DNA from 4 places in the Mesorhizobium sp. WSM4807 genome. Region 4 is predicted to be linked to each of the others. Evidence: predicted binding sites of a transcription regulator. Region 4 holds the regulator's gene; each other region holds the start of a gene.
The links. The regulator LexA, encoded in region 4, represses DNA repair genes until DNA is damaged. The targets are predictions, from matches to a motif close to TGTTCNNNNTGTGTTCNG.
Positions count from the first base shown of each region.

Region 1: ssb (single-stranded DNA-binding protein) is a predicted target of LexA. The motif match lies at 1,147-1,164, and genes of this name have one in related genera.
Region 2: ruvC (crossover junction endodeoxyribonuclease RuvC) is a predicted target of LexA. The motif match lies at 1,632-1,649, and genes of this name have one in related genera.
Region 3: AC0L3N_RS02445 (PA0069 family radical SAM protein) is a predicted target of LexA. The motif match lies at 1,769-1,786, and genes of this name have one in related genera.

Region 1 is NZ_JBVVQY010000006.1:54,583-57,820, reverse strand. Features, by position in the region: gene AC0L3N_RS09775 (SRPBCC family protein) at 1-269, opposite strand, end outside; gene AC0L3N_RS09770 (ArsR/SmtB family transcription factor) at 266-580, opposite strand; gene AC0L3N_RS09765 (cupin domain-containing protein) at 658-873, opposite strand; gene ssb (single-stranded DNA-binding protein) at 1,265-1,783, shown strand; gene AC0L3N_RS09755 (OsmC family protein) at 1,918-2,343, shown strand; gene AC0L3N_RS09750 (MarC family protein) at 2,433-3,062, opposite strand; gene AC0L3N_RS09745 (hypothetical protein) at 3,137-3,238, opposite strand, start outside.
Region 2 is NZ_JBVVQY010000029.1:17,904-21,141, reverse strand. Features, by position in the region: gene AC0L3N_RS27500 (hypothetical protein) at 59-463, shown strand; gene rcdA (protease adaptor protein RcdA) at 826-1,356, shown strand; gene ruvC (crossover junction endodeoxyribonuclease RuvC) at 1,691-2,206, shown strand; gene ruvA (Holliday junction branch migration protein RuvA) at 2,217-2,837, shown strand; gene ruvB (Holliday junction branch migration DNA helicase RuvB) at 2,881-3,238, shown strand, end outside.
Region 3 is NZ_JBVVQY010000002.1:29,373-32,610, forward strand. Features, by position in the region: gene AC0L3N_RS02440 (ribonuclease HII) at 1-384, opposite strand, end outside; gene AC0L3N_RS02445 (PA0069 family radical SAM protein) at 540-1,694, opposite strand; gene AC0L3N_RS02450 (glycosyltransferase) at 1,845-2,351, shown strand; gene AC0L3N_RS02455 (cyclase family protein) at 2,540-3,238, shown strand, end outside.
Region 4 is NZ_JBVVQY010000024.1:18,096-21,333, reverse strand. Features, by position in the region: gene AC0L3N_RS25365 (molybdopterin molybdotransferase MoeA) at 1-854, shown strand, start outside; gene lexA (transcriptional repressor LexA) at 959-1,696, shown strand; gene AC0L3N_RS25355 (ComEC/Rec2 family competence protein) at 1,690-3,238, opposite strand, start outside.

The sequences.
Region 1 (3,238 bases), on a different contig from region 4:
GCTGCGTTGCCAGGCGCCGGCCGCTCCCGCCAGGAATAACGCAGCAGGCGTTCGGGCTCGGCGTCCAGGATTTCGCACTCGATCTGACCATCAGCCTTAGCAAAGGCAAAGCGGCCGCCGATCTCCGGTTTGATGTCGTTCGGCATCATCCAGGCTGCGAGCAGGTCCGGCACCGTTAGCGCCCGCCATACTTTTTCCGGCGGCTCTGGAAGCTCGCACTCGAACTCGATCGAAGCTGCCGCCATGTCCGAATGCTGTTTTGCCGTCATTGGTCCATATCCTTCAAAACCGCCTTGAGCCTTTCGATACGCTCGGGCCAGAACGCACGGTAGCGCTCGATCCAGCCAAGCAGTGGGTCGAGCCCTTGCGGATCGGCGCGATAATAAGCGTTGCGGCCGGCTCGCCGCTCGGCCACTAGGCCGGCGCCGCGTAGCACTGCGAGATGCTGCGAGACGGCCGGTTGCGATACGGTCATGCCGCTGCGCAGTTCCGATACGGTCATCTCGCCGGCGGCGAGCCGTTCGTAGACGGCACGTCGCGTCGGGTCGGAAAGCGCTCGAAAAATCTCTGCTTCGATCATGGCAGAAGCATAAGTCGACACTTATTGGTTTGGCAAGCGGCGTTTTAGGCTGGCGGTGTTTTAGGCAGGGCGCTGTTTTACAGGCTCGTTAGAAGCCAGCGTCTCACCATCTCGGGGGACCCGTCGAACGTCGCCTCGAAAATTGGCGACGCGAGCACGGCTTGGATATGAAGCGTTTCGGAGTCGGCGTTTCGGAAGCCATGTTTCCTGTGCGCGGGAACAACAAGGGACTGCCCGGGAGTTAAGACCAAACGTTCCTCATCGATCCACATTTCAGCCTTGCCAGCGATCACAGTAAGCACCTCCTCGACCGGGTGCCAATGTGTCGGGGCGCCAACCCAGGGCTCGACCCATTGTTCAAAAATGCAAAGTTGAGTTGCGCCGTTGCGGGCCGAGACGTGCAGCGGGTTTGTACTCCCGCTCGCCACTCTTCTTGCGGCTGGTCCTCATGTGCAACTGTCTTCATTGTGTTCAACCTTCGATCCCGGCGGCCAGATTTCGTGGAATTTCCAGGCCCAAGATACTACTTGTTGCTGACATTCCTTGACAGTAGGGATTGATGAGCCTAGAACAAAAAGAGAACAAAAACCTTGTGGGAAAAGGCAGCCACGGCAGGCGGGGATTGTCCGCAGTCTATAAGGTGAGCGACAGAAATTTTGTTTCGGATGAGCGCGGAGAAGTATCATGGCGGGTAGCGTCAACAAGGTCATTCTGGTGGGCAATCTCGGGGCGGATCCGGAAATCCGCCGTTTGAATTCGGGTGAGCCGGTCGTCAATATCCGCGTCGCCACCTCGGAAAGCTGGCGCGACAAGACTTCCGGCGAGCGCAAGGAAAAGACCGAGTGGCACAGTGTCGTCATCTTCAACGAGCAGCTCGCCAAGGTCGCCGAGCAGTATCTGAAGAAGGGCGCGAAGGTTTATGTCGAGGGCCAGTTGCAGACGCGCAAATGGCAGGACCAGACCGGCAATGACCGCTACACGACCGAAATCGTGGTGCAGAAATTCCGTGGCGACCTGCAGATGCTCGACGCACGCGGGCAGGGCGAGGGCGGTCAGGTCGGCAGCTATACCGGTAGCGGCAGCAGCCGCGGTTCCGATTTTGGCCAGTCCGGCCCGGGCGAGAGTTTCAATCGCGGCGGCGGTGGCGGCAACAAGGGTGGCGGCGGTTCGTCGCGCGAACTGGACGACGAGATTCCGTTCTGATCGCTCGGAGCGAACGGCTCTGCGCGAGCTGACAACGCCAGCTATTTGAGGCCACGCATTGGCGTCCCGAAAATCTGTCTTGGATTTTCGGGACGTTGTGCGTTTGAGTAGTGCGCGGTGAAAGGACGTATCAGATGAAAGCACGGGTCAAATGGGTCGAGGAGCGCACTTTTGTCGGCGAGTCCGGCAGCGGTCACAAGGTGGTGCTGGGGACTGCGTTCGGACCGGAAGGCAAGACGCCGGGACCAAGCCCGATGGAGCTGGTACTGCTCGGCACTGGCGGCTGCTCGGCCTATGATGTGGTCCACATCCTCGAAAAGGGGCGCGAGGCGGTCGAAGACTGCGTGGTCGAACTCGACGCCGACCGGGCGGAGAAGGAGCCGCGGGTGTTCACCCGCATCCATATGCGCTTCATCGTCAAGGGCCGCGCGCTTTCGCGCGACAAGGTGAAACGGGCGATCGACCTGTCGATCGAAAAATACTGCTCAGCCACGGCGATGTTGGCCAAGACTGCCGAGATGACCCACGACTTCGAAGTCATCGACACCACGGCTAAGTAGGATAGCACCCAGTGGCGGCGGTTCGTCGTGCGAGCTGGGCGCGCCGAAAATGACGGCCTCGGCAATCAAGCGCGAGGCCGCTTTCATTTTCATACCGCCATCAGCGCCTTGATGCCGTCGGCGACGAACTGCACGGCGAGCGCCGCCAGGATGACACCGAGCAGCCGTGTCAGGATCGAGCGGCCGGTCTGACCGAGGACCCGGTCGATGCGCTCGGCCAGCACAAACACCAGGTAGGTGATCACAAGGCAGATCGCGATGATGCCGACAAGGGCTGCCTGCGCGCCAAAACCCGGAAAAGAGCCGGACAGCAGGACCGTCGCTGAAATCGCGCCCGGACCGGCGATCAGCGGGATCGCCAGTGGAAAGGCGGCGATGTTGTGGATCATGTCCTTGGTGATGGCGACGTCGCCGATCTTCTCCTTGCGGTCCTGCCGGCGCTCGAACACCATTTCGAAGGCGATGAAGAACAGCAGGAACCCGCCGGCGACGCGGAACGCCGGCAGCGTGATGCCGAACACCGACAGGATCGATGCGCCGGCGATTGCAAACAGCGCCATCACCAGGAATGCGATGATCGAGGCGCGCACGGAAACCTGGTTGCGCTCCTCGCGGTTCATGCCGCGCGTCACGGCGAGGAAGAGCGGCGCCAGGCCAGGCGGGTCGATGGTCACGAGGATGGTGACGAAGGCGTTGAACAGGCTGTCGAAGCTCGGCATCTCTGACCCTCCCGCCGGGCGCGCCCGAACACCGGCATTGGTAGAGCAAAGCAGGGTCAGAGGAAACCGTGCGGTCAACTGTTGGTTGCGCGTTGCGCCAGGAACTCGACTTCGAGCCGCCAGGTCGCGCCGTCGTCCTGCGAGCGTTCGCCCAGCCAGCGGAAGGAGTTTTCGGT
Region 2 (3,238 bases), on a different contig from region 4:
GGCGACCGCCTGAACTCAACCCATTCCCATGACGGGAAAAGGCAAATCGGGGGATACTATGCAAAAGGTAGCACGAAATTTCTTCACGCTGGCCGTCGTCTACGCACTGTTCGGGATGGCGCTCGGCCTTCAGATGGCGATCAGCAAAGACCATGGGCAGATGCCGACCCACGCCCATACCATGGTGGCCGGATGGCTGATGTCGGCGGTGTTTGCCTTCTTCTACCATCTGTTTCCGGCAGTCGCGGAAAAGAGGCTTGCCACCGTCCATTTCTGGTTGACGGCAATCAGTGGCATCGGCCTGTTGATCGGCCTTTACATCATGCTTGGCGGTAACCCGGCGATCGAGCCGCTGGTGGCAACGTCCTCGATGGGCTTTTACGCGGGATTGCTGCTGTTCGCCTATATCGCGCTGCCGGTGGTGTGGAAAGCCGAGCGGCTTCTTGAGGCCCAAAAGGCCTGAATATTGTGCTGTTACGGCACAGGCGGGCGACGCTTGTTCAAAAAATATCCGCGCCGTTAAGGCTTCATTAAGCTTTACAGGCGTTTACTATGTGCATCCAGTGATCTGGATTCTTACCGAGTGGTTGGAGCCACTTTGTTTGACGCCTCCCTGTTAAACTCCTGAGAGCCGCCTTATCCGCGGCTCTTTTTTTGTCCGCGATCGGATTGCCGGGCGCCTGCGCCGCCGTTAACCGTTTGTTAAACATATGCTTGCCTTCGCCGGCGGCGAAGCGCATTTTCAAGCCTCGGTCATATAGGGTGCAGGGCGTGACGGCGATGGCGCCGATTCGGCCGGCTGTAAGGCAAGTGCAGGGCGTATCGATGAACGATCCTTCGAAGGGAAGCGCGAAAACCATCAAGCTGGCGGAGCGCCGGGTTTTCTCCCAATCCTTCAAGCCGCTCTACCAGGAAGGGATGGGCCTGGTCGAGCAGGCGGCCGAATATCTGGACGGCAAGGGCCGGGCGGAGGCGAAGAAACTGTCCAGGCTGGCGGCGACGCTCTATGCGGCCGAATCGATGCGACTGACCACGAGGCTGATGCAGGTCGCCTCTTGGCTGCTATTGCAGCGCGCGGCGAATTCCGGCGAGATGACCCGCGATCAGGTTGCTTCCGAAAAATCCAAGGTGCGTCTCGACACCGCTTCCGCCAACAACGATGCCGCAGGCTGGGTCGAACTGCCCAAGGATTTTCTTGACCTCATCGACCGCTCGCTGCGCCTGCAGGCGCTGGTGCGTCGCATGGACGAGGAAATCTACGGCGGCGCCGTGGCCGACGTGTCGCCATCCGGCCGCCGCGTCAATCCGGTTTCCGATCAGATCACGCTGCTGAACACGGCTTTTGCCCGCGGCTGAGAGACTGTTTGGAAACTGTGCTCCCGCGACCATCTGACGGCGTTTTCTGCGCTTACCTACAGCGCCGCGCGTCCTTCTTGGACGCGCAAAGGACGCTGTAGCACTTTGATTTTGTGCATGATCCTTTCCGAAAATCGGTTCCGATTTTCGGGGCCATGCGCGCGCTCACGGACCCAAATGTCCGCTCCGCTCCGGTTCTCGAAACCACCACCATATGACTCGCCGGAGCGACTTTCGAAACAGTCTCTTTGGCTCTTCCTGGACGCAGCGGAGCCTGTTTCTGGTTTGTTCACATTTCGCTGGCATCGCTGTCCGCCAAGGGTAGACTTGGCGGATGGGGGAAACGATTCGCATCATCGGTATCGATCCGGGGCTGAGGCGTACCGGCTGGGGCATCGTCGAGAGCCTCGGCAACTCGCTGCGCTTCGTCGCCTCCGGCACGGTGCGTTCCGACGACAAGGCGGCGCTGGCGACGCGGCTTTGCCAGTTGCATGATGGGCTTGCCGAGATCCTACATACCGCCATGCCGCACGAGGCGGCGGTCGAGCAGACTTTCGTCAACAAGGATGCGGCCGCGACGCTGAAGCTTGGCCAGGCGCGCGGCATCGCCATGCTGGTGCCGGCGCTGGCAGGTCTGGTCGTTGCCGAATATGCGCCCAATGCCGTCAAGAAGGCGGTGATCGGCGTCGGCCATGGCGACAAGAAACAGATCCACATGATGGTCAAGGTGCTGATGCCGAAGGCGACGTTCGACACCGACGATGCCGCCGACGCGCTGGCCATTGCCATCTGCCACGCTCATCACCGGCAGAGTGTTGTCTATAGGATGGCGAGGATGGCGCTGGCATGAGGGACCACACATGATCGGCAAGCTCAAAGGCACGCTGGACGAGATCGACGAGGATTTCTGCATCATCGACGTGCACGGCGTCGGCTATGTCGCCCACTGCTCGGCGCGCACGCTTGCCGCTTTGCCAGCACCCGGCGAGGCGGTGGTGCTGTTCATCGAGACCTATGTGCGCGAGGATATGCTGCGGCTCTACGGTTTCCAGTCGGTGCTGGAGCGCGAGTGGTTCCGGCTGTTGATGAGCAATGTGCAGGGCGTCGGCGCCAAGGTGGCACTGGCCATTCTGTCGACGCTGGCGCCGGCCGATCTCGCCAATGCCATCGCGCTACGTGATATTGCCATGGTCAGCCGCGCGCCCGGCGTCGGCAAAAAGGTGGCCGAGCGCATCGTCACCGAACTGAAGAACAAGGCGCCAGCCTATGCGGGCACTGCCTCCGGCACCATCGGCCTGAAGCAGGAACTCGGCGATGGCGTGGCGCCGGCGTCGATCACCGACGCCGTCTCGGCGCTGGTCAATCTCGGCTATTCGCGCGATACCGCCGCCAATGCGGTGGCGGCGGCGCTGAAGAGCGCCGGCGAGGATGCGGATGCTTCGAAGCTTATTCGATTCGGGCTGAAGGAGCTGGCGCGGTGAGTCTGCGCTTGTCCCGTTCCCTGCCCTGTGCAAGGAAGGCGGCATGAGCCTTTCGCCACGCCTCATTGCTCCCGACAAGCGCGGCGAGGATGCCGAGCAGACCTTGCGGCCGCAGACGCTCGGCGACTTCGTCGGCCAAGCGGCGGTGCGGGCCAATCTCAAAGTGTTCATCGAGGCCGCAAAGGGCCGCAGCGAGGCGCTTGACCACGTGCTGTTCGTCGGGCCGCCCGGCCTCGGCAAGACGACGCTGGCGCAGATCATGGCGCGTGAGCTCGGTGTCAATTTCCGCTCGACCTCCGGTCCGGTCATCGCCAAGGCCGGCGATCTCGCAGCCCTGCTCACCAATCTCGAAGACCGCGACGTGCTGTTCATCGACGAGATCCACCGGCTCAACCCGGCGG
Region 3 (3,238 bases), on a different contig from region 4:
CAAGGCTAATTTCGGCTGCACTGACAAGCCGACCAATGCGCGGCGCATCGCCTCGAGGCTGGCCTTGAGAATATTGCTGCCATCGATGCCTTCGGCGCTGACCGAAGCCATCGACACGCCAAGAGCGGAGCCTAGGATTTTCAGGAACAGCGCCTCGCGCTGCAGATGGCTGAGGCGCTTGGAATCGTCGAGGCCGTCGGGAATGTTGGCGGGATCGAGCACCACCGCTGCCGCCACGACCGGCCCGGCGAGCGGGCCACGACCTGCCTCGTCCATTCCCGCCACCGGCCATAGTCCTTCGGCCATCGCCTTCGTCTCGAAGGAGAAATCGGGCCTCTCAACGATTTCGAAGAGAAGCGGAGAATCAGAACGCGCGCGAGCCATGTTGCGGCGAGGTTCGCATCGGCTCCGATTCTCCGCAAGCCCCTCCGGGTCGGGTGAGGCACCGGACCCGGAGGGCACCGTCTGCAAGCCCGGGGACAAGGACAGGCCGGACGGGATTTTTCATGTGCCGCCGGCAGCGGCGGCACACGATGTCTTCACAGCAGCATCAGTTGCTCGGTTGCCTTGGCCGCGACGACGAACTGGTCGGTCCTGAGGGACCGCCGTTCGGCGTTGAGGCCAAGCCGTTTGGCGGCGATCTCGAAGCGCCGGCCGATCTGCCAGGCATAGGGGCCGGAGCCTTTCATGCGCTTGCCCCAATCCGAATCGTAATCCTTGCCGTCGCGCATCGAGCGGATCAGCGACATGACGTGACGGTAGCGGTCCGGATAATGGCGCAGAAGCCAATCCTTGAAGATCGGCGCGACCTCCAGCGGCAGGCGCAGCACGACATAGCCGGCCTCGCGCGCTCCTGCCGCACGTGCCGAATCGAGGATGCGTTCCATCTCCTGATCGGTCAGGCCGGGGATGATCGGAGCGACCATGACCGAGGCCGGAATGCCGGCGTCCGAAAGCTGCCTGATCGCCTCCAGCCGCTTGGTCGGCGTCGACGCGCGTGGCTCCATCGTTCTGGCCAGCATCCGGTCGAGCGTCGTCACCGACAGCGCCACCTTGGCCAGACCGCGTTCGGCCATGCGCGACAGAATGTCGATGTCGCGCGTCACCAGCGCGGATTTGGTGACGATGCCGACCGGATGGCCGCGCGCCTCCAGCACTTCGAGGATCTCGCGCATGATCCGGTACTGCTTCTCGATCGGCTGATAGGGATCGGTGTTGGTGCCGATGGCGATGGTGCGCGGCTGGTAGCCGTCCTTCGACAGTTCCTTGTCGAGTAGCCGCGCCGCATCCGGCTTGGCGAACAGCCTCGATTCGAAATCCAGCCCGGGCGACAGGCCCATGAAGCTGTGCGTCGGCCGCGCGAAGCAATAGACGCAGCCATGCTCGCAGCCGCGATAGGGGTTGATCGAGCGGTCGAAGGAAATGTCGGGCGATTCGTTACGGGTGATGATGGTGCGCGGCTTTTCGACCTGCACCTCGGTCTTGAAGGGCGGCAGCTCCTCCAGCGAGTTCCAGCCATCATCGAACACATGCCGGCTGACCGGTTCGAACCGGCCGGACGGGTTGATGCCGGCGGACCGGCCGCGATTGCGGTCTGGACGGATTCGGACGCCACTCTGCTCGATCATTGCATTGGCCATCTCGGCCCTTCCAGCCCCGAAGGCGGCAATGTCGGCACGTACGATCTGTTCCATTTTTGCCCTCTCCCAACGACTGTCGGCTGGCTGTCGAATCGCTCTGTTCATGAAAATAATCCTATTTTTTCCAGCAGAACAAATCAAGAACATTTTGCGATGCGACGCAAAAACTGGCACTGCGCCCCGCATTCCGCTATTCGGCTAACGATGCTTAGCGTTCTCATCCAGACCCTGAATGACGAAGAGAGACTTGCCCGCACACTTGCCTCGCTGATTGGCGGCGCGGTCGAGGGCGTGGTGCGCGATGTCATCGTCTGCGACACCGGCTCGACCGACCAGACGCACCGCGTTGCCGAACATGCCGGCTGCCTTTATGTGGCGAGCGGCGGCATTGCTGCCGGCATCAGGCAGGCCAAGGGCGACTGGCTGCTGCTGCTGGAGCCGGGGGCGCGGTTGGCGGAAGGCTGGATCGACGAAGTCGTCGCCCACACGGCCCGGCAAACCATGCCGGCGCGGTTTTCGCGGGCGCGCGGCAGTCGCGTGCCGTTCCTGTCGCGGGTATTTTCGGGAAACCGGGCACTGGCCGAAGGGCTGGTGATCAGCAAGCGTCAGGCCGCGGCCTTATCGAAAAACGCCCGCAGCGCCGAAGCCATCGCGCGCGGCCTTGCGACCAAGAGGCTCGACGCCGAAATCTGGGTGGCGCCGGCGAAGTGACGGTCGTCACTCTCCCCATAGCGGGCGAGGGAACGTCGCGTCCTTCGTTAGGATGAGGCGGCGCGCAAGCCGTGGGCGGAAAGCGGCATGATGGAATCCGCATTGGCGCGATACTCTTGGGAGGAATGCATATGCTTGTCGTCCTGCGGGAAACTCGCGATACTCAGCAATATTCGGGGAGATTGCAGATGAATGTATCTAAATTCGTTCGTATCGCCTCGCTGGCAGCCGCTTGGTCAGTGCCGGCGATCGCTTTGGCGCAGGAATCGTCGCTTTGGTCGGTTTATGAGAACACGCTCAAATCGGCCAAGTACATCGATCTGACCCACGCCTTCGAGCCGGTGCAGCCTGTATGGCCGGGCTTCGCCAATGCCAAGTTCAAACCGACTGTCGCCGGTCGGGATATCGAGGGCTACGTCAAGGCCGGCGAAGAGTTCACCTACGACAAGCATGGATTCGTTGCGACCGCCTACGAGTTGACGACGGACCAATATGGCACGCAGCTCGATCCACCCTCCCATTGGAATCCACTCGGTGCAACGATCAGCGACCTGCCGGCCACTTATGCCGTGCGGCCGCTCGTCGTGATCGACATCAGCGGCAAGGTGCAGAGCGACGAAGGCTATCACCTCCAGGTCGCCGACATCGAAGAATGGGAAAAGGAGCACGGCCGCATACCGGAGGGTTCGGTCGTCTTCGTGCGTTCGGATTGGTACAAGAAATGGTCCGATGCCGCCCGCTTCAACCAGAAGCCGTTTCCAGGCGTCAGTTTGGACGCGCTGAAGTTCCTGCATCTGGAGCGGAAGATCCTGTTTCATGGTCATGAGCCGCTCGACACCGACACCACGCCCAATCTCGAAGGCGAACATTGGCTGCTTCACAACGAC
Region 4 (3,238 bases):
GCGGCAGCATCGAAGTGACCGCGTCGACGGTTGAAGGCCGCAACATCCGCCGCCTCGGGCTCGATTTCTCGAAGGGCGACGTCCTGCTGGAGAAAGGCCGCCCGCTTGATCCGGCGGCATTGTCGCTGGCGGCGTCGGCCAACCACCCGCAGGTCAGCGTGGTGAAACGGCCGTTGGTCGCCATCATCGCCACCGGCGACGAATTGCTGCCGCCGGGCAGCGACCTTGGCCCCGACCAGATCATCTCGTCCAATGCCTATGGCGTCGCCGCCGCGGCCCGCTCGGTCGGCGCCAGCGCGCTCGATCTCGGCATCGCCCCCGACCGCAAGGAGGCGATCGCCACGCTGGTGAAACAAGCGGTCGACGCAGGCGCCGACGTCATCGTCACGCTGGGCGGCGCCTCGGTCGGCGACCATGACCTGGTCCATGACGTGCTGACCGGTGAAGGCATGACGCTCGATTTCTGGAAAATCGCCATGCGGCCCGGCAAGCCGCTGATGTTCGGGCGGCTGGGTGACATCCGCTGCATCGGCCTGCCTGGCAATCCGGTGGCGAGCCTGGTCTGCACGCAGCTCTTTCTGACGCCGCTGCTTGCGCGGCTCGGCGGCCGCGCCTTCCGGCAGGACATGCGTCAGGCGCGGCTCGGCGCCGCCATGCCGGCCAACGATCTCAGGCAGGACTATGTACGCGCCGTGGTGAGCGAAGAAGCCGGCACGCTGCTGGCGACCCCGTTCGGCATCCAGGATTCCTCGATGCTCAAAATGCTGGCCGACGCCAACGGGCTGATCGTGCGCGAGCCGTTCGCTCCCCCAGCCGCGACGGGCGCCGCGTGCAGCGTGCTGATGCTACGCTGAACAAAACGTCAACACATTCATTAAATTTTAAACGGTTGCGGAACACAACTGGAACAGATAGTGTTTGTTCTGGGTTTGTTTTTCTGATTCTGTTGGGGGTCGCGATGCTGACACGCAAACAACATGAACTGCTGATGTTCATCCACGAGCGGCTGAAGGAAAGCGGCATTCCGCCCTCGTTCGACGAGATGAAGGAAGCGCTCGACCTCGCCTCGAAGTCGGGGATCCATCGGCTGATCACTGCACTGGAGGAGCGCGGTTTCATTCGCCGCCTGCCCAACCGCGCCCGCGCGCTGGAGGTGCTGCGCCTGCCCGATTCGATCGCGCCCGGCCTCAATGCGGCGCGCAAATTCTCGCCAAGCGTCATTCAGGGCAGCCTTGGGCAGGGCAGCCTCGGACGACAGATCAAGCCGGCGCCTTCGCGCATGCCCGCGGCCGGCAATGACGACGACGTCGTTGCCACCATCTCCATACCGGTGATGGGCCGCATCGCTGCCGGTGTGCCGATCGATGCCATCCAGCACCAAACGCATTCGATCTCGGTACCACCGGACATGATCACCGGCGGCACGCACTACGCGCTGGAGGTCAAGGGTGATTCGATGATCGAGGCCGGCATTTTCGACGGCGACACGGTCATCATCCGCAACGCCGACACCGCCCAGCCTGGCGAGATCATCGTCGCCTTGGTCGACGACGAGGAAGCGACGCTGAAGCGGTTCCGCCGCAAAGGTGCCTCGATCGCACTGGAAGCCGCCAATCCGGCCTACGAGACGCGCATCTTCGGGCCGGACCGGGTCAAGGTGCAAGGCAAGCTCGTCGGACTGATCCGGCGTTACTGAACGGCAGGCTTTTTGGGTTTCTCGGCCCTGCGGTATGGCGGCAGGCCCCTCGCCTCGCGCGAAAATCTCCGCTGCTCATGCCAAGGCCTATAGGGCTGTCTGACGGCAAAACGGATTTCTGCGCGCGTCGTCGCAGATAGCGGATCGAAAAAGACGGCGGCACTGCCCATGCGAGCGAGCTGCCGTTTGGTGACGACGAGAACCAGCGGATTGCGGCAGGGATTATAATAGGCTGTGGCATCATCGATGACGATCAAATCCGCAAAGGCACAGGCTGGCCGTGCGGTTTTGCGGTCGTCGGCGAGCGCGATGATCGCGCCGGACTGGTGCCGGGCGAGGCACAGGCCGGCAGTGCAGTAGAAGGGCGCTCCCGGCGGCAGGTCGGCCGGGTCGACGATGTCGAACCGCACGTCTCCTTTTTCGAATGTCTCCGGCTCGACAATGGTCGCTGAAACCAGCGCATGTTTCCAGTTGTCGGTGATGAATTCGTTCGAGCGCACCCGGTTGACGGCAAGTTCGCCGCCGCCGATCGGCAGCGCCACCAGATGCGCATCTTCCGAAATCAGCACGTCGGGAGTGCGCGTCTCGGAAATCGTCAGCAGGCCGGCGAGCGCAAAGGGAAGTGCCGCAAGCCGCAACCATGTCGTTGCCATCGTGGCGATGACCAGGGCGGCCGTCACCAGCAGAACCGACTGCAACGAGATCAGCCCGACGGCATCGACCGGCGACCGCTCGGAGATCCATCCCGATATTGCAATCATGGCCGTCAGCCCCTTGCCCATCATGTATAGGAAAGGGCCGTCGAGGCCGAACGGCATTGCCAAGGCGCTAACGACGGCCAGGAACATGACGACCGTGACGATCGGCATGACGGCCAGATTGGCGAACAGGCTGAGCGGCGAGACGCGCTGGAAGTGCCAGATGGCGAAGAGTGCGGTGGCGCTGCCGGCAATGATGGAGGTCATTGCGATGGTACCTGTCCCAGCGGCAAGTTTTCGCGTGACGAAAGCGATCGTTGACCGTCGCTGTGGCGGCGCGGTGGCCTTGTCGGCACGATAGTCGGACCAGCCGGCATAGGCGCCCACGAGAGCAGCGGTCGCGGCGAAGGACATCTGGAAGCTTGGGCCGACCACCTCGTGCGGCGACACGACGATGACGGCGATGGCCGAAATCGCCAGATTGCGCATGGTGAGTGCCGCCCGGTCGAACAGCACGGCGACAAGCATTACCGCCAGCATGATAAAGCTGCGTTCAGCCGCGACCACGATACCGGAAAAAATCAGATAGGCAGCGATGGAAACGAGTGCGGCAGCAGCCGCATATTTTTTGACCGGCCGGCGCGACGAAAAATCGGGAACCAGCGCAAAGGCGCCGCGCAGCAATCCCATGATGGTGCCGGCGACAAGCGCCATGTGCAGGCCGGAAATCGAGATGATGTGGTAGATGCCGGTGCGCCGCATCGATTCGTTTATCTCTTCGGGAATGCCGGCACGCACGCCGACGATCAGCGCGGCGGCAATCTCCCCCTCGGCGCCACCGATG